Regions from separate parts of the Nocardioides dokdonensis FR1436 genome, predicted to be linked through region 3. Evidence: predicted binding sites of a transcription regulator. Region 3 holds the regulator's gene; each other region holds the start of a gene.
The links. The regulator LexA, encoded in region 3, represses DNA repair genes until DNA is damaged. The targets are predictions, from matches to a motif close to TCGAACANNTGTTCGA.

Region 1 (7,462 bases), 1.1 Mb from region 3:
GGTCCGCAGCACGCGACCCGACCTGCGCATCGAGAAGGCGTTCCTCGAGCTGAGCAAGCCCTCCTTCCAGACCGTCGTGGACCGCCTGGTGCGCGCCGGTCACGACGAGATCGTGGTCGTGCCGCTGCTGCTGACGCGCGCCCACCACGCCACCGTCGACGTGCCCGCGGCGATCGAGGCCGCCATGCAGCGGCACCCGGGGCTGAAGGTCCGCGCCACCGACGTGCTGGGTCTGGAGACCTCGTTCCTCGAGGTCCTCGACGTGCGGCTGCGCGAGGCGCTGAGGCGCTCGCGGGTGCGGGAGCTCGACGCCCTGGTGCTGGCCGCGGCCGGCACCAGCGACGCGCTGGCCAACCAGAGCGTCGCCCGGATGGCCCGCCTGTGGGGCACCCACCACAAGCTGCCCGTGACCGCCGCGTTCGCCTCCGCGGCCCCGCCTGCCGCCGGCGAGGCGGTGCGGGCGTTCCGCGCCGAGGGTCGACGCCACATCGCGGTCGCCTCGCTGTTCCTCGCCCCGGGCTTCCTGCCCGACCGGGCCGCCGAGCTCGCGCTCGAGGCCGGCGCCGTCGCGGTCTCCGAGCCGCTCGGCGCGCACCCCGAGATCGCCCGCACCATCCTGGCCCGCTACGCGGTCGGTGCCGTCGAGCTCGTCCCGGTCTGACGGGCGCGCCGGCTCAGAGCACCAGCCGCTCCAGCAGGTGCTCGAGCTGGCGGGCCGGGTCACGGGTCAGTCCCCCGTGCACCGGCCCCGGCTGCAGGACGGTGCTGCGCGGCGCCTTGAGGAACCCGAAGCGCATGCTGATCGGGTGCGAGGCCGCCACCCCGGAGCCCGGCTCGCCGGCGCAGACGCCGCGCACCACCTCGAGGCCCTCGCAGACCCGGTCGAGGTCGAGGCCGGGGTCGAGCGCAGCCAACCGGGCGCGGTCCACGTGCCAGGCGGCATCGAGGTACTCCCGGGCGTGGCAGTAGACGACGACGCCGACGTTGAGGAACTCCTCGCGGTCCACGCGCGGCACGCAGCGCAACGTCACGTACTGGTAGGCCAGGGCGGTCACCGGCTGCCGCCCGTCGCGCCGGAGGGCAGCCAGTCGCGGGTCGCCAGCCGCGCCGCCAGGAACTCGACGTACGCCGCGCGCACCTGCGCGGGCGTGTCCGCACCCGGCACCGGCTCCAGCCACTCGTCGGGCACCAGCGCGAGCACCTCGGGCAGGACCTCGGGGTCGAGCGCGGCGCTGATGGCGGCGTCGACGGCGGGGAGCCGGTCGAGGTGCTCGACCAGCACGTGGTCGTCCACGTTCCACTTCTGCTGGGCGAAGCGCCGGGCCGCGCCCTCCTTGAGCAGGGTGCCCCCCGGCCAGCCGTGGTGGAAGTAGAGCGAGGCGCCGTGGTCGATGACCCACAGGTCGCCGTTCCAGACCAGCAGGTTGGGGTTGCGCCAGGACCGGTCGACGTTGGCGCAGAACGCGTCGAGCCACAGCACCCGGGCGGCCTCGTCCGGCGACGAGCCGGTCGGCAGCGCGCCGTCGAAGCCGAAGGAGCCGGGCAGGAAGTCGACGCCCAGGTTGCACCCGACGCTGGCGCGCAGCAGGTCCTGGACCTCCTCGTCGGCCTCGTAGCGGGCCAGCTCCTGGTCGAGGTCCAGCACCACCAGCCGCGGGGTGCGCAGCCCGACGCGGCGGGCCAGCTCAGCCACCACCACCTCGGCGACCAGCACCCGCAGGCCCTGACCCGCGCCACGGAACTTGCAGACGTAGGTGCCGAGGTCCTCGGCCTCGACGATGCCGGGGAGGCTGCCGCCCTCGCGCAGCGGGGTGACGTAGCGGGTGACGGCGACGCGCGCCAGCGCCTCCACGGGGACCACGGAGGTCACTGGACCGGCTGCTCGTCGAGCAACCGCTGGCGCTGGGCCTCGACGTCGATCTCGGCCGGGGGCCAGGTCGGGGCGAGGTGCGCCAGGGCGTCGCGCAGCAGCAGGCCGACGGCGAGGTTGCGGTACCACTTCTTGTCGCCGGGCACGACGTACCACGGCGCGACCTCGGTGTTGGTGCGCTCCAGGGCCGTCTCGTAGGCGTCGCGGAACTCGGGCCACAGCTGGCGGTCGTCGATGTCGACGGGGTCGAACTTCCAGTGCTTCTCGGGCCGGTCGAGCCGCTTGAGCAGGCGCTCGCGCTGCTCGTCGGGCGAGATGTGCAGGAAGCACTTGAGCACCGGGGTGCCCCCGGCGACCAGCTCGGCCTCGAGCTCGTTGATGGCGTCGTAGCGCCGCTCGACCTCGTCGGCGTCCACGAGCTCGCGCACCTTGGCGACCAGCACGTCCTCGTAGTGCGAGCGGTCGAAGACGCCGATCCGGCCCGGGGCCGGCAGCGCGTTGCGCACCCGCCACAGGAAGTCGTGGGCCAGCTCCTCCTCGGTGGGACGGCCGAACGCGGTCACCTCGATGCCCTGCGGGTCCACGAGGGCCACGGTGTGGCGCACCACGCCCCCCTTGCCGGAGGTGTCCATGCCCTGCAGCACCAGCAGCAGGCTGCGGTGCCCGCCGCTGCGACCCTCGGCGAACAGTCGCTCCTGCAGGTCGCTCAGCTCGTCACCGAGCTCGGTGAGCGCCTCCTTGCCGTCGCTCTTGCCGCCGTCGAAGCCGGGGGTGGCCCCGGTCGGGATTGCGGCCAGGTCGACGGGGCCCGGAGGCAGGCGCAGGTGCTCGGCGATCACCCGGGGCATCCTGCCACCCCGGACCCGCAGCGGGGCTACCGCTCGGGCGCGTCGCGGTCGGCGGCGGCGAGCTCCTCGCGCACCACCAGGAAGCACAGCCCGGAGCCGTAGCCCTTGCGCGCCAGCATCCCGACCAGCCGACGGGTCGCGGTGACGTCGTCGACGCGGCTCAACGATCGCAGCTTCTTGCGCACCAGGGCCCGGGCGGCCTGCTCCTCGTCGTCCGGGTCGACCTCGTCGAGCACCTCGCGCACGATCTCGTCGTCGATGCCCTTGCGCCGCAGCTCCTGGGACAGCGCCCGGGGCGCGAGGCGGCGCCCGGTGCCGCCCTCCCCCGGCCCTCGAGCAGCCACCCACGACCGGGCGAAGGCCTCGTCGTCGATGAGGCCGATCTCCTCGAACCGGTCGAGCAGCCGCGTGGCCACGTCGTCGGGGACGAGCTTGGCCGCGAGCTTGTCGCTGAGCTCCTTGCGGCTGCGGGCCCGCCCGGTGAGCTGGTCCAGCAGGATCGTGCGCGCCACCGACTCGGGGTCGGCGTGCGGCACCTCGGCGACCGGGTCGGGCGGTGGCACCGGCTGGTGACCTGGGTCCGGCGCGGCGCGCTGGGTCCAGGCATCGACACCGACGGACACGTCCCCCGCCCAGGACGGCGGCGGACGGTCCTCAGAAGTCGTCGACACCCACAGGCTCGGCGAGCTCGGCGGGGACCTCGGCGTCGACCTGCGGGCCGACCCCGAGCTTCTCCAGGATCTTCTTCTCCAGCTCGTTGGCCAGGTCGGGGTTGTCGCGCAGGAAGGTCCGCGCGTTCTCCTTGCCCTGGCCGAGCTGGTCGCCCTCGTAGGTGTACCAAGCGCCGGCCTTGCGCACCAGGCCCGCCTCGACGCCCACGTCGATCAGACCGCCCTCGCGGCTGATGCCCTTGCCGTACATGATGTCGAACTCGGCCTGCTTGAACGGCGGCGCGACCTTGTTCTTGACCACCTTGCAGCGGGTGCGGTTGCCGACCATGTCCTGGCCGTCCTTGAGCGTCTCGATGCGGCGCACGTCGAGGCGCACCGAGGAGTAGAACTTCAGCGCCCGACCACCGGTGGTGGTCTCGGGCGAGCCGAACATGACGCCGATCTTCTCGCGCAGCTGGTTGATGAAGATCGCGGTGGTGTTCGAGTTGTTCAGGGCACCGGTCATCTTGCGCAGCGCCTGGCTCATCAGCCGGGCCTGGAGGCCGACGTGGCTGTCACCCATCTCGCCCTCGATCTCGGCGCGGGGCACGAGCGCGGCCACGGAGTCGATGACGATGAGGTCGAGGGCACCCGAGCGCACGAGCATGTCGGCGATCTCGAGGGCCTGCTCACCCGAGTCGGGCTGCGAGACCAGCAGTGCGTCGGTGTCGACGCCGAGGTTCTTGGCGTAGTCGGGGTCCAGCGCGTGCTCGGCGTCGATGAACGCCACGATGCCGCCGGCGGCCTGGGCGTTGGCCACCGCGTGCAGCGCGACCGTGGTCTTTCCCGAGGACTCTGGGCCGTAGATCTCCACCACGCGACCGCGCGGCAGCCCACCGAGGCCCAGGGCCACGTCGAGGGCGATCGAGCCCGTGGGGATGACTTCGAGGGGGGCGCGCGTCTCGTCACCGAGGCGCATCACCGAACCCTTGCCGAACTGCTTCTCGATGTTGAGCAGTGCGGCGTCGAGCGCCTTGTCGCGGTCTGCACCAGCCATGATGTCTCCGTCCGTGTGCGGGGCCGGCGGCCCCGCGGTCATGTGGTCTGTCGTCGTGGCCGACGCTAGAGGGGACCACCGACAAGACCGGGCCGGGAGCCCGGGCCTGTGGGGAACGGCGTCCTGCGCGTCACCTGTGCACCTACTGTAGGCCGAACACCTGTTCGAGGTGGGAGGCAGGGTCGGCGTGTCGCCCGGCCGGCCGGGCGAGCGGGTCTCAGGGACGCGCGTGCCGGGCGCGGAGGAGGCGCACGGCCACCCCGACGAGCACGCCCGCGGCCACCAGCGCCGCCAGCACCCACCACCCGGCGACGTAGTCGCGGTCGAGCAGCGTCTCGTTGGTCGGGTCGGTGTCGCGCCCCCAGCTGCCGAGCACGGGCACCGCGACCAGGCTCAGGCTGCCGAGCACGACGGCGCCCACCACGACCGGGGCCCGGGCCACGGCCGGGACCAGCCGGGCGAGCACCAGCCCCGCGAGCAGGAGCACGGCTGCGAGCAGCACGTCGTGCACCAGCACCGCACCCCCGGCCCACACGGCGGCGTCGAGCACGTCGGCCGGCTCGCGGCGCGACCAGAGCAACCAGGCGCCGTACGCCGTCACCGACGCGCCGGCGGCGCCGAGCAGGAGACGGCCGGGGCTCACGTCCGCACCTCGATGCGGCTCAGCCACTTGGTCTGCAGCACGCCGGGTCGGTTGGGTGCGATCAGGCGGGCCGGGTAGCCGTGGTCGAGGTCGAGCGGCGACCCGGCCAGGCCCAGCGCCACCAGGGTCCGGTCGTCGTCGACGAAGCCGCTCTGCAGCAGCGTCACCCGGAACGGCCCCGACTCCTGCAGCGAGGTGAGGACCACCTCGACGTCCTGGGGGGCCTCGACCAGGTCGAGGAGGTCGCGCAGCCGGACGCCGCTCCAGGTGCCGGAGGCGCTCCAGCCCTCGACGCAGGCGATCGGCAGCTCCTCGCTGCGCTGCGGCAGGGCCAGGAGGTCGTCGCGGTCCAAGGAGACGCTGCGCTCGCCGTGCACCACCTCGAGGCGGTACGCCGGGTCCTGTGCGGCCTCGGTGACCCCGGCGTCTTCGGCGGTCTTGTTGACCGGCACGCCCTGCGGGCCCTCGCCCGAGCGCACCGCCAGGACGGAGACCCAGCGCAGGAACGGCACCGTCGACCCTGCGGTCGCGAGCACCACCGCGCCGGTGGCCAGCCACGTCGCCCGCAGGAGGCCGCGGCGGCCCAGGGCACCGGGTCCGGCCGCAGCCGGCTCGGCCGCGCCCGGCTCGGCCGCGCCCGGCTCGGCCGCGCCGGGCCGGTCGAGGGTGGTGTCGTCGACGTCGTGGGTCAGCGCGTGCCGCACCAGCGGCAGCTTGACCGCGACGTGCAGGACCAGCGATCCGATCGCGATCCAGGCCATCGCGTAGTGGGTGGAGCGGAAGGAGAACGCCCAGGGGTACCAGTGGCTGATGTTCTGCAGCCCGGTGACCAGCAGGAACAGCGCGGCGCCGACGAGCAGGAGGATCGAGAGCCGCTCGGCGAGCTCGACCGCGAGGCGGCGCAGGCGCAGGGACGGGCGGGCCAGCAGCAGCGGGTAGACGGTCCAGAGCTTGACCAGGAGCAGCGGCACCGCGGCGGTGCCGCTGATGATGTGCAGCCCCTGGGTGAGTCGGTAGCCCCACGCGGGACTGGTCGGGAACGGGACCGGCTGGGTGGGGTTCTGGGCGTAGTGGCTGACCAGCCCGGTCAGGAAGGCCAGCGCGAAGCACACGCCCAGCACGGTGCCGACCCGGGCCGCGACCGCGGCACTGCGCAGCCGGGTCGAGAAGGAGCGTTCGTCGGGCAGCCGCAGTGATGCGCTCATCCGCGCACCTGCAGCACGGAGACCCAGCGGTCGCCGCTGCCCACGCCGGTGCAGGTCGTCACTCCCAGACCGGCCTTGGCGGCGACGGTCGCGATGTCGTCGGCCCCGACCACCGACCAGCGGAAGGGACGGCTGCGCGCCTCGCCGGCCTCGAGGGTGACCCACCGGGTGCTCAGCGCCGTCCCGGGCGCCGCGACCTCGACCACGACGCGGCCGAAGCTCCCGAGGAGCTCGCGCGAGCGTCGCAGCAGCGCCACCGGGTCGCCGCCGATGCCGACGTTGCCGTCGGCCAGGAGCACGGTCTCCCAGCGCCCCTCGTCGGGCAGGGCGTCGTAGAGGTCGCGCAGCAGCGCCGGGACCCCGCGCTGCCGGGTCTGCTCGACGGCCTCGGGGACCACGTCGATCCCGAGGACCTGGTGGCCCATCCGGGCCAGGCTCGCGGTCATCCGGCCGGGGCCGCACCCGATGTCGAGGGTGGGGCCGCTGCAGTGCGCCAGCACGGCGAGGTCCTGCTCGTCCGCCTCGCGGGTCCACTCCCCCATCGGCAGGACGGAGGGCCCGTCGTCGAGGCCGACGACCCGGCACGGGATGCCCTGCAGGGCACGGGCGAAGACGGTCGAGAACGGTTCGTCGCGCTGGATCATCGGGGCACCAGCACCTTCCACGAGGCGGCGAACCGGGCGCCGGGCGCGGCGTCGGCCAGGAGGGCCTCGGCGTCGGCGACGGTGTCGACGTCGAGCAGGGTGGCGGTGCTGCCGACCCGCAGGCCCGCGGCCTCGAGCGCGGCGCGGGTGTCGTCGTACGTCGTCGGCGTGGACATCTCGACCCCGACCAGCGCCTGCGCGGCGAGCGGGTCCCGCAGCGCGAGCACCCACCAGCCGCCGTCGTCGGCGGGGCCCAGGACGGCGTCGTGGTCGGCGAGCCCGGCGGCGGCGTCGAGGAGCAGGGCGGGCGTCACCTGCGGGGTGTCCATGCCGACCTGCACGACCGGGCCCGGGCCGGTGGCGGCCACCGACGCGTGGGCGTGGGCCAGGCGCTCGTCGAAGCCGTCGCCGCGCTGCGGGCTGGTGGTCCAGCCGGCGCTCGCGGCCACGAGCTCGTCGGCGCGCACGCCGTCGGCGAGGTCACCGGCCAGGTCGAGGTGGCAGTGCTTGGCGCCGACGGCCTCGGTGCACGCGGCGAGGGTGTC
Region 2 (7,462 bases), 120 kb from region 3:
CGAGCTCGTCGCCCGGCCCTGGCTCGCGCTGCGCCACCCCGAGCTGTCCGGGCTCGTGCAGCCGCTGGCGGGAGAGTGGGCCGTGCGCCGCTCGCTCTTCGAGTCGCTCCCTGTCCCGACCGGGTACGCCGTCGAGCTGGCTGCCCTCGTCGATACCGCCCGGCTGCACGGGGTCGAGACGATCGCGCAGGTCGACCTCGGGCTGCGCTCGCACGACCACCAGCCGCTGCTCGACCTCGGTGCGATGGCGACCCAGATCCTGGCCGCGATGCTGGCCCGCGAGCCGGGTCTTTCCGCTGGGGAGGTCGCGGGCGAGGTGGCGCTGCGCCAGTTCCGCCCCGGCGAGGCCGCGATCGCTGCGGAGGCACGCGTCGTACCGACCCTCGAGCGGCCGCCGGCTCAAGATTTCACGCATTCCTTCGGCACTCCCGCCCCACGGGACGCGACGCGCTGACAGACTGCCTCGGTCCGCCCGGCCGGAGGGAGCCAGGATGCGATCGATGCACGGCGACCTCGTCGCCGGCAGCAACGCGCTGCTGCGCGCGACCCTCAACGCCGTGCCCGATGCCGTCGTCGTGGTCGACGAGCGCGGCGTGATCACGGCCGCCAACATCCAGGTCGAGGCCGTCTTCGGCTACCGCCCCGACGAGCTCGAGGGACAACGGATCGAGGTGCTGGTGCCGCCCCGCCTGCGGACCGGTCACCCGAGGCGACGCAACGGCTACAGCCACCGCCCGATGGGGCTCCTGCAGCTGCCGGCGTACCGCCGCGACGGCGTGGAGTTCCCGGCCGAGATCTCGCTGGCCCCCATCGCCACCGACGAAGGCCACCTGACCGTGGCCACCGTGCGCGACATCAGCGAGCGGCTACGGCTGGAGGCGGAGGCGGACCGACTGCGCGACGAGCTGCTGGCCACGATCAGCCACGAGCTGCGCACCCCGCTGACCTCGATCATCGGCTACACCGAGCTCCTCGAGGACCTCGAGCGCGACGCCATGAGCCCGCTGGGGCGCGACATGCTCGCCAAGGTCCGCCGCAACGCCGGCCGCGAGCTGCGCCTGGTCGACGACCTGCTCACCCTCGCCGTCGACAACCTCGGCCACATGCACCTGCGCCTCGGGGACGTCGACCTGCTCGTGCTGGTGGGGGAGGTCGTCGAGGACCGGCGCCACGAGGCACGTCGGCTGGGCCTGGTCATCACGGTGCACGGCGACGCCGACACGCTGCGCGCCGTACGCGGGGACCGGCACCGGCTCACCCAGGCCCTCGACAACCTCGTGGCCAACGCCGTGAAGTTCACCGCGACCGGCGGACGGGTCGACGTCCACGTCTCCGGGCTCGCCGACAGCACCGTCGTGACCGTCACCGACACCGGTGCCGGGATCTCCTCGGCCGAGCAGAAGCGCGTCTTCGAGCGGCTCTACCGCGGTCGCGACGCCTCCCACCAGGCGGTGCCCGGCACCGGGCTCGGGCTCGCGCTGACCAAGGGCATCGTCGAGGCGCACCAGGGGAGCGTGACGCTGCGCAGCGAGCTCGGCGTCGGCACCACGGTGACGGTGCAGCTGCCGCACCGCCCACCGCGCGACTGAGCCCCACCATCACGAACAGGGGTCTGGATCGTTGGTCCAGCGTCCACCACCGAGAGGCCCTCATCATCATGCGTCGCACCCGCTCCACCCTGCTCGCGCTCGTCGCCACCCTGGGCTTGGTCCTCGGGCTGGTGCTGGGTGGCGTCGGTGCCTCGACCGCGGGGGCCGCGGAGAAGTACCCGGTGCCCTACAACTTCCTGCCCAGCGCGATCGCGGGCGGTCTGCAGAGCGACGCGCCCGGCACCAACGACTGGGACTGCCGGCCCAGCAAGCGGCACCCGCGCCCGGTGGTGCTGGTGCACGGCACCTTCGGCAACCAGAGCACCAACTGGCAGACGTACGGCCCGCTGCTGGCCAACAAGGGCTACTGCGTCTTCGCGCTGACCTACGGCACCGAGCCGGCCCTCGGGCCCGGCAGCGGGTACGTCGGCGGGCTGGGCAAGATGCAGCGCAGCGCCCGCGAGCTGAAGGCGTTCGTCGCCGAGGTCCGTGCCGCGACCGGGGCCCGCAAGGTCGACCTGCTCGGGCACTCGCAGGGCACCCTGATGCCGGCCTGGTACCTGAAGTTCCTGGGCGGGGCGACGCACGTCAAGCGCTACGTCTCCCTGGCCCCGCTGTGGCACGGCACCCAGGTCGCCGGCGCTGCGGCGATCACCGCCGCGGTCTTCGGCGTCCCCGTCGACAAGGCCGTGCCGCTGTGCGTGGCGTGCGGCCAGTTCTCGCCGGACTCGACGTTCCTGCGTCGCGTCCGCGCTGGCGGCGTCGCCCAGAAGGGCGTCCGTTACACCAACATCATGACCGAGTACGACCAGCTCGTCGTGCCCTACACCTCGGGCCGCGAGAAGGGGATGCGCAACATCGTCGTGCAGGACGGCTGCGACACCGACTACACCGAGCACTTCCAGATCGCCGCCGACCCGGTCGCCGCCGGGCACGTGCTCAACGCCCTCGACCCCCAGCACCGTAAGCCAGTCACGTGCCAGCTGGTGCTGCCGTTCGTCGGCGGGCCGCCACAGCCCTGAGACCCGGAGTCCTCAGAGGCAGGCCCAGACGCAAGGACACCGGGCCCGACGCCACTGGGGGGTGTGTACGCGCCGGGCCCGGCGTCAGTAGTCAGGTTCCCCGACCGCCGCGGGTTCATGCATTCCTTTCACAACTGTTTCACCAGGTGGACCGGCCTGGGTGCGATGGACTGCGGTCGCTGGTCCGGTCGTGGTCCGGGTCGTGTGGCTGAGGACGCGCCCTGACGCGTCCCCGGGCCACGACCCGAGCCACGACCCGAGCCACGACCGGGCGACGGTGAGGGAGGCCGCGGAATCAACCAACGTCCGCCGGCGTTGAAGCCAACCGTGCCCATCGACGACTCACGCCGCGTGTCCATGCTGATCGGCGTGCTCTTCGGGCTCGCCGGGATGGGCTCCGCAGCCGCCGCCGTGGCGCTCCCGGCCCTGGGCCAGGACTTCGGCATCAGCGTCGGCACCGCCGCGTGGACGATCAGCCTCTACGCGCTGATGTTCGCGGTCACCACGGCGCTCTACGGCCGCTTCTCCGACCTCGTCGGCATCCGCACCCCGCTGCTGATCGGCATCGGGCTGATGGCCGGCGGCGCGCTGCTGGCCGCGCTGGCGCCGACGTACGCCGTGCTCCTCTTCGCCCGCCTCGTCCAGGGCGCCGGCGCCGCCGCCGTGCCGACCCTCGGTGTGGCGATCCTCAGCGGCCGGTACGACGGTGCCGTCCGCGGGCTCGCCCTGGGCCGGCTCGCCGGCACCGCGGCCGCCGTGACCAGCCTCGGGCCGCTGCTCGGCGGGGTCGTCGAGCACGCCTTCGGCTGGCGCGCGGTGATGGCGATCCCGATGCTCGGGGCGCTGGTGATCCCGTTCGTGTGGCGCGCGCTGACCACCGAGGGGAGCGGGGCCAACCTCGACGTCATCGGGGCCGTGCTCGTCGCCCTCACCGCCGCCGGGCTGGTGCTGCTCATCCAGTCGCCCTCGACCGGTCTGGTGATCGCGCTCGTCGGGCTGCTGCTGCTCGGTCTCGGCACCCCGCTGGTGATGCTGCAGGTGCGGCGTCGCCCCGACGGGTTCCTGCCACGCGACGTGATCCGCAACCCCGTCGTCGTCCGCTCCGCGCTGGCGGCGGCCGCCGTGCCCGCCTCGTGGTTCGGGATGCTGATCGCCGTGCCCGCGGTGCTCGTCGGCGAGGCCGGCTGGGAGCCGTGGCAGGTCGGCCTGCTGCTGCTGCCCAGCTCGGTGGTCGCGGTCCTCATGCCTCGGGTGACCGGGCCGATGCTGACCAGGATCGGCGCCGCCCAGACGCTCGTCGGGGCCGCGATCGCCGCCTCGCTCGCGCTGTTCATGTCCGCGTGGGGTGCTGCCGTGCTCTCGCCGGTGGTGCTCGCGATCGCGTTGATCCTGGTGACGTTCTCCTTCGGCGCCGGCCAGCCCGCCCTCTCCGCCTCCGTCGGGGGCGCGGTGCACGTGCACGTGCGCGGGGTGGCCCTCGGCATCGCCACGCTCGTCTTCATGACCGGTGGCTCCGTCGGCTCCGCCCTCGTCGGCGGTCTCGGCTCGGTCACCGGGCTGCCGTGGGCGCTGGCCATCCTCGGGGTGCTGCCGCTGATCGGCATGACCGCGCTGTTCCCGATCCTCAAGCACTCCCCGGAGGCGCTGATCGCCGAGGCCGACTGACGGCCCCGCCTTGTCCGCGGTCAGAGGTGGAAGCCGCTGCTGTGCGGGCAGGCGGTGCCGTACCGCCACCGACACCGGACGTAGCGTCGGAAGCGGGTGAGGCCCTTACGCGACATGGTCCGAAGGTAAGGAACGATCCGTTCGCTCGCCACAAGAAGTGCAGTGAGTGGGCGAATGGGGGCATGGAGGACCAGACCAGCAGCAAACGCCGAGCGGTCACTTCTGCACCCTCGAGCAGTCACTTTGTGCACGCCCGAAAAAGTTTTCGATCTGCCTGTGGAAAACGCTATTTGACCTGGTGTTTTACCTAGCGGCTTGGGAGAATGTTCCCATGGCCACGACGGCGCTGCACCCCATCGGCGACGCTGTCGCGCGGGTGCACTCGGTGTTGGACGACGTCGCTGAGACCCCGGCGTGGTCGATGGGTCAGGCTGACGCCGCTGAGGTGCTGGTGCAGATCGCGCGGGCTGAGGCGAGGTTGGTCGAGCTCCGCTCCCGGGCGCTGGTGCAGGCGGAGGCTGTGGCGGTCCAGGATCGCAACGCCTCGCCGTCGCTGGCGGTGTGGCACGCGTACGTGACCCGGTCGACGAAGCGGGAGTCGTTCCGCGAGGTCCACCTCGCCACCGGTCTGACCCGGTACGGCGTGGTGCGGGAGGCGCTGGGGCGTGGCGACCTGGTCGCGGAGCAGGCGTCGGTGATCGTCAACGCGCTGGACGTCCTGCCCGACGACCTGGACACCTCGGTGCTGGAGCAGGCCGCGAAGGCGCTGGTCGCCTACGGCGAGGTCCACGACGCCAAGGCGTTGAGGATCCTGGGGCGTCGGATCCTCGAGGTCGTCGCCCCGGAGGTCGCCGAGGCGTGGGAGGCCGAGCAGCTCGCCAAGGCCGAGCGTGAGGCGGAGAAGGCGGCGGTGTTCCGGATCCGTCAGGACGGCGAGGGCCGCTGCAAGGGGTCCTTCACGGTGCCGCTGCTGGTGGGGCAGATGCTGGAGCGGGCGCTGCTGGCGTTCGCCGCACCCAAGCACCAGATCGCTACGCGCACCGGACAAGACGGCCAGGACGACGCACCCCTGCCCGTACGTCGGCCCACCGCACAGCGTCTGGGTGCGGCGTTCGTGGAGCTCATCGAGCGCCTCGACCCGACGACTCTGCCCCGTGCGGGCGGGGTGAACGCCACCGTGGTGGTCACCATGACCGCAGCCTCGCTGATGGGCGGACTCGCTGCCGCGACCCTCGACACCGGCGCCCGGGTCTCCGCCGCGACCGCACGGCGGCTGGCGTGCGAGTCCGGGATCGTCCCGGTCGTGCTGGGCGGGAAGAGCCAGCCCCTCGACGTCGGCCGGACCAAGCGGTTCTTCACCTACGCCCAGCGGCTCGCCCTTGCGGTGCGGGATCGGGGCTGCACCGCCGAGGGCTGCGACGCCCCGCCGGCGATGTGCCACGCCCACCACGACGACCCCTGGTCCTGCCACGGCCACACCGACCTCGCCCGGGGCCGGCTGCTCTGCCCGTTCCACCACCGCCGCATCCACGACCCGGAGTACGAGGTCGATGTCGGCGCCGACAACCAGGTGCGGTTCCACCGGCGGACGTAGGAGAGCTCTGCTCGGTTCTCACGGGGTCTCGACGGGCGGTCGGCGCCGGGGCGCCTCCCTGCTCGACAGTGACGATACGAATGGAGTGCCTGGTGGCAGGTCGTCCTGACTCGCTGCTCGACTGACCATGGTGTCCATCGCTGGATCTGTCGGTCGGTCTGCTGCCGGGTGCTGCACCCAGCCAGGCGGGGGCCTCGTGACTTCATAGGAGCTTGTGCCCAGCCGTCACTGATCACTGTCCTGTCCGCTGCCCTCGCCTGGCTGGCGCCACCGCCACCACAAGAGGAGACGGCATGACCACCATGACATCTGCACCACCCGTATCGCACTGCACCCACGAGGAGACCAGCGCTGCCTTCGGTGATCCGCCGTCGCCACGGGTCGGGGTGATCGGCGGAGTCGACACCCACCGCGATCAGCACGTCGCTGCCGCCCTCGACTCACTGGGACGCCTGCTAGGCATCGAATACTTCGACGCTGACACATCCGGCCATCGGGCCCTGCTGGCCTGGCTGGAATCGTTCGGACCGGTGCTGATGATCGGCATCGAGGGCACCGGCGCCTACGGCCTAGGACTCGCACGCCACCTGGCCACAGCCACCACCGCCGACCTGATCGAGGTCGATCGACCAGATCGACGCACGCGCCGGCTCAAGGGCAAGTCCGACCCCGTCGACGCCGAAGCCGCCGCCCGCGCGGCGTGGTCGGGAGCGCACACCGGCACTCCCAAGGCCCGCGACGGACGCATCGAAGCGCTGCGCAACCTGCGTGTCGCTCGACGCTCAGCAGTCCAGCAACGCGCCGACGTCGTGCGCCAGATCAAAGCACTGATCGTGACCGCCGAGGACGACCTACGCCACCGCCTGCGTCACCTAGACACCCCCACATTGGTGCGCACCTGCGCCGCACTGCGACCCGACCCCGCGCACATCGCAGAGCCCCTGCACGCCACCAAGGCCGCCCTGCGCAGCCTCGCCCGCCGTCACCGCCACCTCAGCGAGGAGATCACCGACCTCGAGGCGCTGATCCACCCCCTGGTCGAACAGATCAACCCCGCCCTGATGGCCATCAACGGCATCGGACACGACTGCGCCGGACAGCTCCTGGTCACCGCCGGCGCCAACCCCGAACGCATCCACACCGAAGCAGCCTTCGCGATGCTCGTCGGCACCGCGCCGGTCCCGGCCTCCTCAGGCCAAACCCACCGCACGAGGCTCAACCGCGGCGGCGACCGTCAGGCCAACGCTGCCATCCACCGCGTCCTGCTCTCACGAATGCGCTGGCACAAACCCACCAAGACCTACCTCGCCCGCCGCGTCAACCAACGCGACCTCTCCAAACGCGAAGCAGCCCGCATCCTCAAGCGCTACATCACCCGCGAGATCTACCCCGCCCTGATCAACCCCCACCACGGACTTGACCATCCATAGGAGCATCCAACGGTGGGGTGCTCCTCCCTGCTCAACCCACGGGGGCGGCCCTGGGACAATCGGCATGCCGCCTGAACCCCCGCTGCGAAGGACCGCCTCATGAGCTACCCCCTCCCGCTCCGACGAGGACGGCTGGTCGCCGCCACCGCAGTCCTCGCCTGC
Region 3 (7,462 bases):
CCGATCGGCTCGGTCGGGAAGTCGGCGAAGCAGATGGAGATGTCCATCGCGGTGATGATCACCTCGACGGCCTTCGCGAAGAGCTCACCGTCGAAGGTGTCGTCGTCCTTGAGGAACTTCAGCAGGTTCAGGCTCGCGAGGTTGCACGAGGAGTTGTCGAGGCTCATGTACTCCGAGCACGGGTTGGACGCGGTGATCCGGCCCGTCTCGGGGTTGGTGTGCCAGTCGTTGATCGTGTCGTCGTACTGCAGACCCGGGTCGGCGCACTCCCACGCGGCGGTGGAGATCTTGCGGAACAGGTCGCGGGCGTCGACGGTCTCGATGACCTCGCCGGTGCCGCGCGAGCGCAGCCCGAACTCGGTGCCGTCCTCGACGGCGCGCATGAACTCGTCGGAGACCCGGACCGAGTTGTTGGCGTTCTGGTACTGCACCGAGGTGATGTCCTCGCCGCCGAGGTCCATGTCGAAGCCGGCGTCGCGCAGCGCACGGATCTTGTGCTCCTCGCGCGCCTTGGTGGCGACGAACTCCTCGATGTCGGGGTGGTCGACGTCGAGGACGACCATCTTGGCCGCGCGGCGCGTGGCGCCACCGGACTTGATGGTCCCGGCGGAGGCGTCGGCGCCGCGCATGAACGAGACCGGGCCCGAGGCGGTGCCGCCGGAGGAGAGGAGCTCCTTGGAGGAGCGGATGCGCGAGAGGTTCAGGCCAGCACCCGAGCCGCCCTTGAAGATGAAGCCCTCCTCCTTGTACCAGTTCAGGATCGAGTCCATCGAGTCGTCGACCGAGAGGATGAAGCAGGCCGAGACCTGCTGCGGCGACGGCGTGCCGACGTTGAACCAGACCGGGGAGTTGAAGGAGAAGTACTGGTTGACCAGCAGCCAGGTCAGCTCGTGCTCGAAGACCTCGGCGTCGGCCTGGGTGGCGAAGTAGCCGTGATCGAGGCCGGCTTTGACGTAGGTGGAGACCACCCGGTCGACGAGCTGCTTGAGGCTGCGCTCGCGGGCGTCGGTGCCGACGGCGCCGCGGAAGTACTTGGTGGTGACGATGGTGGAGGCGTTGACCGACCAGGTGGAGGGGAACTCGACACCGCGCTGCTCGAAGACGGTCGCGCCGGTCTTCCAGTTGGTCTGGACGACGTCGCGGCTCTCCCAGGTCAGCTGGTCGTAGGGGTGGATGCCCTCGGTGCTGAAGACGCGCTGCATGGTCAGGCCCTTCCCGCTGCCCGTCGTCGTGCCCTGGGTGGCTGTGTCGGCTGCGCCGCTCACCGTCTCGGTCATTGCCGTGCTCCTCTGTGGTCCCGCTCGGGGGGTGCTGGTCTCGTCGTCGTGCTCAGGGCTCGTACTGCTGCTCGTGCTGGGCGACCCGGTCTCCATGGTCGCCGCGACCACCGACACCGGCGCTCCGGTGCGGTGGGGGAAGGGTTGGTGCGCCCGGCAGGTAGCTTCCCCACTACCTGCCGGGCGGTCTGGGTCAGCCCGTGGGGGCTGGAACGGGCTCGGTGTCGAGCGTGAGTCGCTCGGCACGGAGCATGGCGATCTCGTCCTCGAAGTCCGCCGCGGAGGCGAACTGGCGGTAGACGCTCGCGAAGCGCAGGTAGGCCACCTCGTCGAGCTCGCGCAGCGGGCCCAGGATCGCGAGGCCGACCTCGTGGGCGGCCATCTCGGCGGCGCCGGAGGAGCGCAGCGCGTCCTCGACCGCCTGGCCCAGGCAGGCCAGCTGGTCCTCGGTGACCGGGCGACCCTTGCAGGCCTTGCGGACACCGGCCACGGCCTTCTCGCGCACGAAGGGCTCGGCGGCCCCCGAACGCTTCACGACCGTGAGCTGCATCTGCTCCACCGTGGTGAACCGCTTCGAGCAGTCCGAGCAGGTACGCCGACGCTTGATCGAGCCGCCGTCGTCGGAGACCCGGGAGTCGAGGACCCGGGTGTCGGTGCCACGGCAGTAGGGGCAGTGCATCAGGGTTCCTCCTCTCTCGGGCGCGCCGGACGGGCCCCTGCTGGGGTCCGTACCTGTGGATATCGAAGCTGTTCCTGTGGAGAACAACCGTCCACCTGTGCACCTTCCACATCGGTTCTGTGAACTAGATGTGGATAACTACACCGGTGTAACTACTAGATGTAGTGGAACCGTACGCCTGCGGACCCGAGGTGCGCAACCCGGTCCGCAGAATTGGTGTGATCTGGATCTCGCTCCCCGCATCGGTGCAGGTCAGCGCCACGCAGGCAGCCCCAGTTCCTCGCCCCGGTCCCCGCGACCAGGGGGCATCGGCCACAATGGGCACGTGGACGGGGAGGTCGTGGACAGGGTGGTCGTGGAGCCGAGCGGGCACTCTCCAGCACCCCCCGCTCCGGGCAAGCGGGCCGGGGCTCGGCGGGCCGCGAAGCCGAAGCGCTCCATGGACCCCCGGATGCTCGGGCTCGCCCTCGGGGTCACCGTGGCGGTGGTGGCCTGGGGCTACCTCGTGTACGCCGCGATCGACTTCGGCGCCGAGGCCCGCAGTGGCGAGTCGGCCGCATGGTTCTTCCTGGCGCTGGCCTCGCTGGGCGCCGTGGCCTGCCTCTTCGTGGGACTGATGCTGGTCGTGCGGCTGCTGCGCGCACTGGGCATCACCCAGGCGCCTGCGCCACGCTCCCCCGACGCCACAGACTCCCCCGAACCGGCCACCGCGCAGCCCGCTGGACGCCGCGCGGCCCGCTGAGGCCGCACCGTGCCGCACTCATCGGGGCCGAGCTCCACCGGAGACAGCGCGAGGGGCGGGCCCACCTGGGCCCGCCCCTCGCTTCCCCTGGTTTCGCCGGCCGGGGTCGAGGCGACCGGCGAAAATCGTGGGCGGCCGCAGCCGCCAGTGCCCCGCAGGGCCGTCGAGCAGCCTCAGCTGGTCGGGACCCGCAGCCGCTGACCGGTGACCACCAGGCCACCGTCGAGGGCGTTGAGCGTCTGGATGTGCTGGATCATCTCGCGCACGTCGTCACCCTGGGCCCGCTCCGTGGCGATGGCCCACAGGGTGTCGCCGGTGCCGACGGTGATCACCTCGGTCGGCGGGGGCGTGCCCTTCTCGCTGGTGGCCATCGAGCCGCCGGCCAGGAGGACGCCGGCCAGGACCACCAGCACCAGCGCGAGGCCCAGGACGACCAGGCGACCGCGACGGGTCAACCGGACCGGGCCGGGCGTCGTACGCGTCTGGACGGGGTGCTGGGTCTGCATGGGGAACTGGGCGATGGTGCTCATGGTGACCTCCTGGGGAAGGGGGTGGTCGTTGTCGTGATCGGTCGAGGTGATGTCTACAGACGGCCACCGACAGTCCCGGTCGAGAAGCTCCTCGACCAGGTGTTCGATCGAACACATGAGCGAGACTAGATCAGGTGTTCGAGGGAATGCAAGAGGGTGCGCGAACAATTGTTCGAGGCCTGTCGACGGGGGTTACCAGCCACACCCACCGGGCCGCGGTCCGACACGCCGTTCGAACAGATGTTTGAAGTTGCCCGCCCTGCGGCGCTACCGTGTCCTCACGACCATCCGAGCGGACACCCCGGCTCGGGCCTCGCGCACGAAAGGCACACGATGGCGACCAAGGACGGCGTCCCCCGCAAGCGGAAGGTCGCGGAGCTGCCCGACGGGCCCCCCGACGCGACCGGCCTCACCCCACGCCAGGTCAAGGTGCTCGGCTGCATCAAGGAGGCCATCGAGACCCGCGGCTACCCGCCGAGCATGCGCGAGATCGGCCAGGCCGTCGGCCTGACCAGTACCTCGAGCGTCTCCCACCAGCTGAAGGTGCTCGAGGAGAAGGGCTTCCTCAAGCGCGACGCGCACCGGCCCCGCGCGCTCGAGGTCTTCCTGCCCGAGCTGATGGCGCGTCGCCGCGCGATCTCCTCGGCCGACGACAGCTCGGTCGACGAGACCGACGTCGGCAACACCATGCCGGCCGCCACCTACGTCCCGGTCGTGGGTCGCATCGCCGCCGGTGGTCCGATCCTGGCCGAGGAGCGCGTCGAGGACGTCTTCCCGCTGCCCAAGCAGCTCGTGGGCGACGGCACCCTCTTCCTGCTCGAGGTCTCCGGCGACTCGATGATCGACGCCGCCATCTGCGACGGCGACTACGTGGTGATCCGCCAGGAGCAGACCGCAAGCAACGGCCAGATCGTGGCCGCCCTGATCGGCGACGAGGCCACCGTCAAGACCTTCCAGCGCAAGGACGGCAAGGTCTGGCTGCTGCCGCACAACGACGCCTACGAGCCCATCGACGGCACCCACGCCTCGATCCTCGGCGTCGTCACCGCGGTGCTGCGCAGCCTCTAGGGACAGCCTCTGGGGGCAGCCCCTGAGCCCCGCACCTGTCGCACCGTCGAACCGACGGTGAACACTCGGCGTCCGAACCCCCGTCCGCGTCACGCGGACGGGGGTTCGTCGTTGGATGAGGCGTGACCCCACCGCAGATCCCCTCCCCTGCCGCTCCCTCCCCCACCGGGCCCGTCCGCGACGCCGAGCGCGACCGCCTGGCCGCCCTGGGGCGGCGTACGGTCCTCGCCGTCGGGGCCGGCAGCGCCGCCGTGGCCGCCGGCAGCGGCGCACTCACCGCGCCCGCTGCCCGCGCGGCCAGCGCCCGGCACGACGTCTTCGCGCACGGCGTCGCCTCCGGCGACCCGCTGCCGCACGCGGTGCTGATCTGGACCCGGGTCACCCCCACCCGGGCCGCACAGCCCGGCTCCGGGAAGGGCCCGCGGCTGGGGGTGCGCTGGGAGGTCGCCACCGACCGCCGCTTCCGCCGTGTCGTGCGCCGCGGCCGCTTCGCGACCAGCGCCGCGCGCGACCACACCGTCAAGCTCGACGTCACCGGCCTCCAACCGGAGACGACCTACTACTACCGCTTCGTCGCCCGCGGGCAGCGCAGCCCGGTCGGCACCACCCGCACCGCCCCCGCCAAGCGCGCCACCCCCGCCAACCTGCGCCTGGGCGTGGTCTCCTGCGCCAACCTGCAGGCCGGCTGGTTCAGCGCCTACCGCCACCTCGCGGCGCGCCGCGACCTGCACGCGGTGCTGCACCTGGGCGACTACTTCTACGAGTACGGCCCCGGCGAGTACGGGATGGGTCGCGACAACGTCGACGTGCGCCCGCACGACCCGCCGCACGAGGTCGTCACGCTCAGCGACTACCGGCGCCGGCACGCGCAGTACAAGACCGACCCGGACCTGCAGGCGCTGCACGCGGCGCACGCCTGGATCGTGACCTGGGACGATCACGAGGTCACCAACGACCAGTGGAAGGCAGGCGCGGAGAACCACGACGACACCGAGGGCGACTACCGCCGACGGCGCGCCCGCGCCCACCGCGCGTACGACGAGTGGATGCCGGTGCGCATGGACGGCACCGCCTCGCTGGGCGACGGGGCGCGGCTCTACCGGCGCCTGCGCTTCGGCGACCTGGCCGAGATCAGCATGCTCGACCTGCGCACCTACCGCTCCGAGCAGGTCGCGACCCCGATCATCGACTCGGAGATCAACGACCCCTCGCGCTCGATCACCGGCAAGCGGCAGATGGAGTGGCTCAAGGACTCCCTGACCCGCGGCAACCACGCGCCGCAGTGGAAGATCATCGGCAACCCGGTGATGATCGCCCCGGTCACCTTCGCCGACCTGCCCAACGAGCTCGTCGACCCGGTCAACGACGTCACCGGGCTGCTGCCGCAGGACGGCTCGCCCTACAACGTCGACCAGTGGGACGGCTACACCGCCGATCGCCGCGAGGTCTTCGCCCACCTCGACGACCACCAGGTCAAGGACGTGGTGTTCGTGACCGGCGACATCCACTCCGGCTGGGCCAACGACCTGCCGCTGGACACCTCGGCCTACCCGGTGCTCGGCGACTCGGTCGCGGTGGAGTTCGTGTGCTCCTCGGTCACCTCCAACAACCTCAAGGACATCACCGGCCAACCCGCGCTGACCCCCGTCGTGGAGGCGGTCTTCATGGCCAACAACCGGCACGTGAAGTACCTCAACTTCGACGACCACGGCTTCTCGGTGCTCGACATCACCGCCGAGCGCACCCAGATGGACTGGTTCATCATCGGCTCGCGCGACGACAAGCAGACGACCGCGACGCACGACGCGTCGTTCCGCACCCTCGCCGGCACCAGCACGGTGCAGCGCGTCGCGACCCCCGTGGGAGACAACTGATGTGCGAGTCCGACGTGCCCCGCCCCGCCGGCGCCGACGCCCCGTTCGCCCGCGGGCTCGGTGAGATCCGCGCCGGTCGACGTACGGTGCTCACGGCGGCGGCCTCCGGCCTGGCCTTCTCGACCGTGGCCGGCCTCCAGCCGGCGCTCGCCGCACGGGCCTCGACCCGCAAGCGGGCCTACGTGCTCGTCGTCGACGGCTGCCGGCCCGAAGAGATCGACAGCGGCCTGACGCCGAACCTCCTGGCGCTGCGCGAGGGCGGACTGCACCACCCGCGGGCCACCTCGATGCCGGTGATGGAGACCATCCCCAACCACACGATGATGATGACCGGGGTGCGCCCCGACCGCAGCGGCGTGCCGGCCAACGCCGTCTACGACCGCGAGCTGGGCGACGTCCGCACCCTCGACCAGCCCTCCGACCTGCGCTTCCCGACCATCCTCGAGCGGCTCGACAAGCGCGGGCTGAGCACCGGCACGGTGCTCAGCAAGGAGTACCTCTACGGGATCTTCGGCGAGCGGGCCACGCACCGCTGGGAGCCGGCGCCGATCGTGCCGATCTCGGGCCACGCGCCCGACGAGTTCACGATGCGCGCCACCCTCGACATGATCGAGGAGTTCGACCCGCACCTGGTCTTCGTCAACCTCGGCGACGTCGACCGGCTCGGGCACTCCGACCTGACCGGGCCCACCACCCTCGAGGCCGCCCGCCGGCTCGCGCTGCTCAACACCGACCGGCTCGTCGGGAACTTCGTGGCCGAGCTGAAGAGCTCGGGGCGCTGGGAGCACTCGATCGTCGTCGTGCTGGCCGACCACTCGATGGACTGGTCCTACCCCGACAGGATCGTCTCCCTCGACGGTCCGCTCTCCGACGACCCGTTCCTGGCCGGCCGGTTCGCGATCGCCGACAACGGCGGCGCCGACCTCGTCTACTGGACCGGACCGGCCGCCGACCGCGACAAGGCCGTACGCCGCATCCGCCGCATCGCCTCCGAGGTCCCCGGGGTGCTCAAGGCCTGGGACCGCCGCGCCGGCTGGTTGCGCCTGGGCCCGGAGTCCGGCGACGTGGTGGTCTTCTGCGAGGCCGGGTGGCGCTTCAGCGACCCGGACGTCTTCTCCAACCCGATCCCCGGCAACCACGGCCACCCCGCCACCCGCGCCATCCCGTTCTTCATCGGCGGCGGGCACCCCGCGGTCCCCGCGGGCCGGGTCTCCTCGCGGCACGCCCGCACCACCGACGTCGCGCCCACCGTCGGTGCGTTCTTCGGGCTGAAGCCGCCGCGCGGCGGGTAC
Region 4 (7,462 bases), 1.8 Mb from region 3:
ACCCGCTGGCGAACCTCGACGTGGAGGCCGGCTGCCAGGAGGCGGACGGCAGCACCGCCCTGGGCTACGCCCGCTCGCGCAAGACCTACACCGCGCTGGGCGACGTGCAGCGCGCCCAGGCCCAGCGCGAGGTCGTCTCCTCCGTCGGCTCCGAGGTGCTCTCGCCGTGGTCGGTGCTCAACCCGGTGCGCTACTGGCGCCTGAACATGGCCGCGACCGACACCGTGGAGTTCGGCAAGGGCATGACCCCCTGGCGCGCCGGCCTGTGGGCGATGGCGATGACCCGCGTCAACGGCGACAAGGGACTGACCTGCGGGGTCCCGATCAGCGACCTCGCCGTGAACTGGGACCCCGACCGGGCGCCCCAGATGTTCCAGGCCATCATCGACGACGACACCGACCGGATCGGGCAGGGCCTCTGCTCGCCCTCCGGTCTTGCGAAGGGAACCACCGGATGAGCCAGACCAGCCACGACACGCTCGACATCGCCGTCGACGGCGACGGCGTCGCCACCCTGACCCTGGACCGGCCCGAGGCGCTCAACGCCTTCGACCTGACCATGGCCCGCGAGCTCGAGTCGGTCTTCCGCACCGAGCTCACCGGCGACGACGTCCGCGCCGTCGTCGTGACCGGCGCCGGCCGCGCGTTCTGCGCCGGCATGGACCTCTCCGCCGAGGGCAACGTCTTCGGGCTGGACGAGTCGGTGCGCCCCAGCCCCGAGGAGTTCCGGGCCGCCTACGACGAGGCGCCGTACGACGCCGGCGTGCGCGACACCGGCGGCAAGGTCACCCTGGCGATCCACGCGCTGCCCAAGCCGGTCATCGCCGCCATCAACGGTCCCGCGGTCGGGATCGGCGCCACGATGACCCTGGCCATGGACCTGCGCCTGGCCTCGACGAAGGCCAAGATCGGGTTCGTCTTCGGCCGGCTGGGCATCGTCCCCGAGGCCGCGTCGAGCTGGTTCCTGCCGCGCATCGTCGGCATCCAGCAGGCGCTGGAGTGGGTGTACGCCGCCGACGTCCTCACCGCCGAGCAGGCGCTCGAGGGCCGGTTGCTGCGCTCGGTCCACGAGCCCGACGACCTGCTGCCCGCGGCGTTGGAGCTGGCCCGCTCGTTCGTGCGCGACCGCTCCCCCGTCGCCCTGGGTCTGGCCAAGCAGATGCTCTACCGCAACTCCGCCCTGGCGCACCCCCTCGAGGCGCACCTGTCGGACTCGCTGGCGATGTACTGGACCTCGCTGGGCGACGGCAAGGAGGGCGTGGCGGCGTTCCGCGAGAAGCGCACCCCGCAGTTCGAGGGCAAGGCGTCGGCGCTGCCGCGCATCCACCCCGTCGTCTGACCGGACCTGAGCGTGGCCCTCTAGGTCCGTCGGTGGAACCGGACCTGGTTGTCGGCGCCGACGTCGGCCTCGTAGTCCGGGTCGTGGATGCGGCGGTGGTGGAACGGGCACAGCAACCTGCCTCTGGCGAGGTCGGTGCGCCCTCCGCGGGACCAGGGGTCGTCGTGGTGGGCGTGGCACATCGCGGGTGGGGCGTCGCAGCCCTGGGCGGTGCAGCCCCGGTCGCGCACGGCGAGGGCGATCCGTTGGGCGTAGGTGAAGAACCGGCGGGTCCTGCCGACGTCGAGTGGCTGGCTCTTCCCACCCAGCACGACCGGGACGATCCCGGACTCGCACGCCAGCCGGCGCGCGGTCGCGGCGCTGACCCGGGCGCCGGTGTCGAGGGTCGCGGCAGCGAGTCCACCCATCAGCGAGGCTGCGGTCATGGTCACCACCACGGTCGCGTTCACCCCGCCGGCACGGGGAAGAGTCGTCGGGTCGAGGCGCTCGATGAGCTCCACGAACGCCGCACCGAGGCGCTGCGCGGTCGGCCGACGTACCGGCACCGGCGCCTGGTCCTCCTGCTCGTCGCGTCCGGCGCGCTTCGCGATCTGGTGCCTCGGCGCGGCGAACGCCAGCAGCGCCCGCTCCAGCATCTGGCCGACCAGCAGCGGCACCGTGAAGGACCCCTTGCAGCGACCCTCGCCGTCCTCGCGGATCCGGAACACCGCAGCCTTCTCCGCCTCCCGCTCGGCCTTGGCGAGCTGCTCGGCCTCCCACGCCTCGGCCACCTCGGGGGCGACGACCTCGAGGATCCGCCGGCCCAGGATCTTCAACGCCTTGGCGTCGTGGACCTCGGCGTAGGCGACCAGTGTCTTCGCGGCCTGCTCCAGCACCGAGGCGTCCAGGTCGTCGGGCAGGACGTCCAGCGCGTTGACGATCACCGATGCCTGCTCCGCGACCAGGTCCCCACGCCCCAGCGCTTCGCGCACGACGCCGTACTGCTCCAGACCGGTGGCGAGGTGGACCTCGCGGAACGACTCCCGCTTCGTCGACCGGGTCGCGTAGGCGTGCCACACCGCCAACGACGGCGAGGCGTTGCGCTCCTGGACCGCCACGGCCTCCGCCTGGACCAGCGCCCGGGAGCGGAGCTCGACCAACCTCGCCTCGGCCCGCGCGATCTGCACCAGCACCTCAGCGGCGTCGGCCTGGCCCATCGACCAGGCCGGGGTCTCGGCCACCTCGTCGAGGGCGGCATGCACGCGCGCCACCGCACCGGCGATGGGGTGCAGTGCCGTCGTGGCCATGGGAGCATTCTCCCAAGCCGCTAGGTAAAACGCCAGGTCAAACGGCGTTTTCCACAGGCTGATCGAAAACTTTTTCGAGCGTACGGCGAGTGACTGCTCGAGGGTGCAGAGGTGACCGGTCGACGGTGCGAAAGTGACCGCTCGTCGAACGATCCAGGACCGCGATTCCTGAGCCCTCGCGCGTCACCGGGTGACGTCGAGCTGTCTGGTGTAGACGACGACGTTGGACTGGTAGCCGCCCTTGCTGCTGTCGTAGGCCCCTCCGCAGGTGACCAGGTTGAGCCTCCTGCCGTCGAGGCGCCCGTAGACCTCGTCGGCCGGGAACTCGGCGTTCGGGTACGTCTCGACCGAGACGACCCGGAAGGTGACCGTCGAGCCGTCGGTCCGGCCGACCCGCACCTCGTGGCCGGCACGCAGGTCCTTGAGGCCCGCGAACACCGCAGGCCCGTCCGTGCTGTCGACGTGCCCGAGGATCACCGACGAACCGGCTCCGCCCGGCGGGGTCCCCAGCTGGAACCATCCCGCGTTGTCGGCGATGCGAGGGACCTCGACCGTGCCGTCCGCCTGGAGGCCGAGCCTCTCCAGCGAGGTGGACACGGAGATCGCCGGGATGTCGAGCCGCACCGGCCGAGGGACCGTGGCCTGCACCGGCGTGACCGTTGCGGCCGGCGTCGGGTCGAGCGTCGGGTCGAGCGTCGGGGCCACTGTCGAGGCGGCCGTCGAGGCCGGCACCACCGGAGAACCGTCCGCCCAGCGCAGCAGGCAGCCCGCGGCGACGAGCACGAGGACCACGGCCGCCAGGGCCCAGACCCGACCAGGCGGTCGACCCCGGTGGCGCGACGCCGGGTGGCGACTCACGCCCGGTGGGGGTGCGGCATCCGGGCTCGTCGACCGCCGAGTGCGGCTGCGCCGGCGGCAGTCAGGAGGGCGACACCGCCCGCCATCAGCAACCACAGGCTCCCTGACGTGTGCATGCTGGGAGCAGCGCCGGTCGCCGGGTGCCCGGACGGGACGATCGGACCACCAGGCGAGTCCGGACCACCGTCGCCACCACCCGTCCCAGTCCCGGTGCCGGTACCGGTGTCGGTGTCGGTGCTTCCTCCGTCGGTGGGCGTCGCGCTCTCGGTCGACGACGTCGGACCGGCGGAGGGATCGAGCGTGACCGTCGGACCAGGGGTGGGGCTGGACGTCGGGCTGGGCGTCGACGTCGGACCGGCGGTGGGACTGCTGGTGGGAGTCGACGTCGGGCTCGGCGTCGACGTCGGGCTGGGCGTCGACGTCGGGCTGGGCGTCGACGTCGGGCTGGGGGTCGGCGCCGCGGCGCAGCTCGCAGCGGTGATCGTGTTGGTGTCGAGGCTGACCTGGCCGTTCCTCGCCAGGACCCGGCCCTCGAGGGTGGCGCCGGTCTGGAGGGTGGCACTGCTCAGCGCGAGGATGGTCCCGATGAAGTCGGTGGCGGTCCCCAGGGTCGCCGAGCTCCCCACCTGCCAGAACACGTTGCAGGCCCGCGCCCCACCGGTGAGGGCGACGGTGCTGTTGCTCGCGGTGATGAGCGTGGAGCCCGCCTGGAAGATGAACACGGCGTCCGGGTCGCCCTGGGCGTCGAGGGTGAGGGTCCCGGTCAGCGCCATCGAGCTGGCCGCGCGGTAGACACCGCCGACCAGGGTCTGGCCGCCGAGGTCGCGACCCGTCTGGTCGACGTCGGCGCTCCGCCCGGCCGCATCGTTGTAGGCCGTGGTCACGTCGTCCTGGGCCTGCGCTGCCACCGCGTCGGTGACGTGCTGGGTCCCACCGACCACCCGACCGGGCGGGAAGCCGGTGACCGCGGTGCCGGGGCTCAGGCCCAGGTCACCGGAGACGACCGTCGGTCCGACGTTGGTGACCGTGCTGCCACCGAGCACGGCGAACGACGTCGCGGTGCCGAGGCCGACCCGGGCTGGGGCCGCGTGGGCCACGACCGAGGGCAACGCGATCACGAGCCCGACTGCGAGCGACAGCGGTGCGAGGAGAATGGCGGAACGACGCATAGCGACCCCGAGACTTCGCCGGCGTGGCTGCCGCGGGGGGTCGGCACCAGTTCCGGATGCGAGGACCGTACACCGGCCTAGGCCGTGTTTGTGGCACAACACGGTAGCCGATGCGCCAAGCGGGTCGCTGAAATTCGAAACGACGCCCGCACCTCAGCGGTGCGGGCGTCGCGTCGGGTCTGCGCTACGGCTCAGCCGGCCGACCGAGCGGCGTCCTTCTCCGAGGTGGCGCCCTCGGTGGACAGGCCGCCGGCCTTGTCCTCGAGGTGCGCCCGGATGAACCAGTGGAACAGCTCGAGCTTCTCGGTGTGCCCGATGAACATGTCCTCGGTGACCGGATCCAGCTCACCGAGCTCCTTGATGCCGTCGCGGTAGCTGCTGATCACACCCTGGTAGACGAGGTCGAGGGCGCCGAGGTGCTCCTGCGTCGTGGCCCGCCCGATCGAGTACTCCTCCCAGCTGCGCGCCGCCACCAGCGCGCCCGGGGTGCCGGTCGGCGAGCCACCGAGGGTGGCGATGCGCTCGGCCAGCTCGTCGGCGAAGCCGCGCACGGCCTCGACCTGGGGGTCGAGCATCTCGTGCACCGCGATGAAGTGCGGGCCCACGACGTTCCAGTGCACGTGCTTGAGGGTCAGGTGCAGGTCGTTGGCGGCATGCAGCCGCTCCTGGAGCAGGGCGATCACCCGCTCCGCGTCGGCGTCGGACATGCCCGGGACGGTGTACTTGAGGTTGGCCATGACCTCGAACCTAGCCCGCGCCCCAGGGCGTCCCACCACCCTTGGGGATGGCCTTGCCGAGCCCCCTAGGCTCCTGGCATGAGCGCCACCATGCGGAGCTGGCAGGACCCTGCGTGGGTCGAGACGATGCTGGAGGACTGCGCCACCTGGGCGGTCGTCGGCCTGTCCGGCGACCCGAGCCGCACGGCGTACTCCATCGCGGCGCTGCTGCAGGAGCGCGGCAAGCGGGTGGTGCCGGTCCACCCGGCCGCCGCTCGCGAGGGCGGGCTCGAGGTGCTCGGCGAGCGGGCCTGGCCGACCCTGTCCGACATCCCGTTCCCGGTCGACGTCGTCGACGTCTTCCGCCGGTCGGAGGCGGCCGGGCCGTTCGCCGACGAGGCGGTGCGCATCGGCGCCCGGGGCGTGTGGTTCCAGCTCGGCGTGGTCGACGAGGAGGCCTTCGAGCGGACGACGAGCGCAGGCGTGGCCATGGTGATGGACACCTGTCCCGCGATCGAGTGGCGCCGCCGCGGCTAGCGCAGCGCGGCCTCGACCCCCTGCGCCGCCCGGGCCACCACGGCCTCCATCGGCCCGCGCCACCCCCGGACGGCGAGCAGCGCGCCGGCACCCAGCACCACGACGTACTGCACGACGGTGCCGGGATCGCCCAGGTCGGGCGGCAGCAGGTCCGAGGTCATCAGCACGTGCAGCGTGTACAGGCTCAGCGTGGCCGCACCCGCGCCGCCCAGCACCGCAGCGACGACCGCACCGCGTGCCGGCAGCAGCCGCACCAGCAGGAGGCAGGCCGCCACCACGAGGACCGCGCTGCCGATGGTCTGAGCGAGGTCGAAGGGGGTGGTCGAGTGCGGGGCGACCACCAGCAACCACTGCCACGGACCCTCGACGGGGGTCTGGCCGTACAGGCCGCCCTCGACCGACCCGCGCAGCCGCACCTCGGCGACCGCTGGTCCCCGCCGGGCCAGGACACCGGGGACCAGCGCGCCCAGCACGTCGGCCCGCGCCGTGAGCGTGTGCGAGAGCCAGGTCGCCGTGACGGCCAGCGCCGCCCCGGCCAGCGCGAGCCCGGCCAGCCCGCGGCGGCGCACCGAGCCCAGGTCGAGCCGGCCCAGCGCCAGTCCGGCCAGCAGGTAGGCGAACCACGAGGCCATCGGGTAGTAGCCGGTGAACAGCAGCTCCGAGAGCAGCCGGACCGGGTCGCCGAGCTGCTCGAGGCTCGGACTGGCGTAGCCGCGCGCGGGCAGGTGGGGTCGCACCAGCTGCGAGGCGACCGGGGCGAGGAGCACCCACGCCGCGGCCAGCAGTGCCAGGGCCCGGGCCCGGAGCCCGACCACCAGCAGACCCAGCAGGAAGAGCAGGCCGTAGTGGGTCAGGATCACCGCGATCCCGGAGTCCACCGCGCCCAGGGCCAGGCCGACCGCCGCGATCAGCACGGCCCGCACGGCCAGGCCGGCGGACCGGGTGAGACGGGCGCGCCCGCGCAGCGGCCGGGCCCGTCCGGTCATCAGCGCCAGGCTGACCCCCGCGAGCACGGCGAACAGCGCCGACGCGCGGCCGGAGAACAGCCACGCCGACGTGCTCAACGAGCCGTCGGCGGAGCGGGGGTCCAGCAGGTGGGTGGCCATCATGGCCAGCAGCGCCAGGCAGCGCGCCAGGTCGAGCCCGACCAGGCGGCCTGGTCGCAGCACGTGCGTCAGAACCCGACCCGCGGCGCCGCGCCGCCGGCCTCGCGGCGCACGACCTCACCCTTGGCGTGGGCCGCCTCGCGCAGCGACTCCTGGAACCGGACCATCCGCTCCTGGAGCGCCGGGTCGGTGGCGGCCAGGATGCGCACCGCGAGCAGCCCGGCGTTGCGGGCACCACCCACCGCGACCGTGGCCACCGGTACGCCGGCGGGCATCTGGACGATGGAGAGCAGCGAGTCCATGCCGTCGAGGTAGGCCAGCGGCACCGGTACGCCGACGACCGGCAGCGGGGTGACCGCGGCGAGCATGCCGGGCAGGTGGGCCGCGCCGCCGGCGCCGGCGATGATCACCGACAGCCCGCGCCCCGCCGCGTCGCGGCCGTAGTCGATCA

Region 1: recA (recombinase RecA) is a predicted target of LexA. The motif match lies at 4,578-4,593, and genes of this name have one in related genera.
Region 2: I601_RS08845 (HNH endonuclease signature motif containing protein) is a predicted target of LexA. The motif match lies at 4,530-4,545, and genes of this name have one in related genera.
Region 4: I601_RS00825 (HNH endonuclease signature motif containing protein) is a predicted target of LexA. The motif match lies at 2,688-2,703, and genes of this name have one in related genera.

The regions. Positions count from the first base shown of each region.
Region 1 is NZ_CP015079.1:3,064,425-3,071,886, reverse strand. Features, by position in the region: gene I601_RS14490 (sirohydrochlorin chelatase) at 1-661, shown strand, start outside; gene I601_RS14485 (DUF3037 domain-containing protein) at 675-1,055, opposite strand; gene I601_RS14480 (HipA family kinase) at 1,052-1,870, opposite strand; gene I601_RS14475 (PPK2 family polyphosphate kinase) at 1,867-2,718, opposite strand; gene I601_RS14470 (regulatory protein RecX) at 2,745-3,281, opposite strand; gene recA (recombinase RecA) at 3,373-4,425, opposite strand; gene I601_RS14460 (hypothetical protein) at 4,643-5,068, opposite strand; gene I601_RS14455 (molybdopterin-dependent oxidoreductase) at 5,065-6,273, opposite strand; gene I601_RS14450 (class I SAM-dependent methyltransferase) at 6,270-6,917, opposite strand; gene I601_RS14445 (TIGR04282 family arsenosugar biosynthesis glycosyltransferase) at 6,914-7,462, opposite strand, start outside.
Region 2 is NZ_CP015079.1:1,870,544-1,878,005, forward strand. Features, by position in the region: gene I601_RS08825 (glucosyl-3-phosphoglycerate synthase) at 1-454, shown strand, start outside; gene I601_RS08830 (PAS domain-containing sensor histidine kinase) at 492-1,589, shown strand; gene I601_RS08835 (esterase/lipase family protein) at 1,658-2,611, shown strand; gene I601_RS08840 (MFS transporter) at 2,939-4,276, shown strand; gene I601_RS08845 (HNH endonuclease signature motif containing protein) at 4,608-5,870, shown strand; gene I601_RS08850 (IS110 family RNA-guided transposase) at 6,164-7,300, shown strand; gene I601_RS08855 (CueP family metal-binding protein) at 7,400-7,462, shown strand, end outside.
Region 3 is NZ_CP015079.1:1,993,645-2,001,106, reverse strand. Features, by position in the region: gene I601_RS09430 (vitamin B12-dependent ribonucleotide reductase) at 1-1,277, opposite strand, end outside; gene nrdR (transcriptional regulator NrdR) at 1,471-1,956, opposite strand; gene I601_RS09420 (hypothetical protein) at 2,282-2,698, shown strand; gene I601_RS09415 (LysM peptidoglycan-binding domain-containing protein) at 2,872-3,228, opposite strand; gene lexA (transcriptional repressor LexA) at 3,562-4,296, shown strand; gene I601_RS09405 (alkaline phosphatase D family protein) at 4,419-6,170, shown strand; gene I601_RS09400 (alkaline phosphatase family protein) at 6,170-7,462, shown strand, end outside.
Region 4 is NZ_CP015079.1:182,242-189,703, forward strand. Features, by position in the region: gene I601_RS00815 (LCP family protein) at 1-458, shown strand, start outside; gene I601_RS00820 (crotonase/enoyl-CoA hydratase family protein) at 455-1,339, shown strand; gene I601_RS00825 (HNH endonuclease signature motif containing protein) at 1,360-2,625, opposite strand; gene I601_RS00830 (class F sortase) at 2,809-3,483, opposite strand; gene I601_RS00835 (ice-binding family protein) at 3,480-4,601, opposite strand; gene I601_RS00840 (Dps family protein) at 4,844-5,389, opposite strand; gene I601_RS00845 (CoA-binding protein) at 5,468-5,905, shown strand; gene I601_RS00850 (heparan-alpha-glucosaminide N-acetyltransferase domain-containing protein) at 5,902-7,074, opposite strand; gene purE (5-(carboxyamino)imidazole ribonucleotide mutase) at 7,080-7,462, opposite strand, start outside.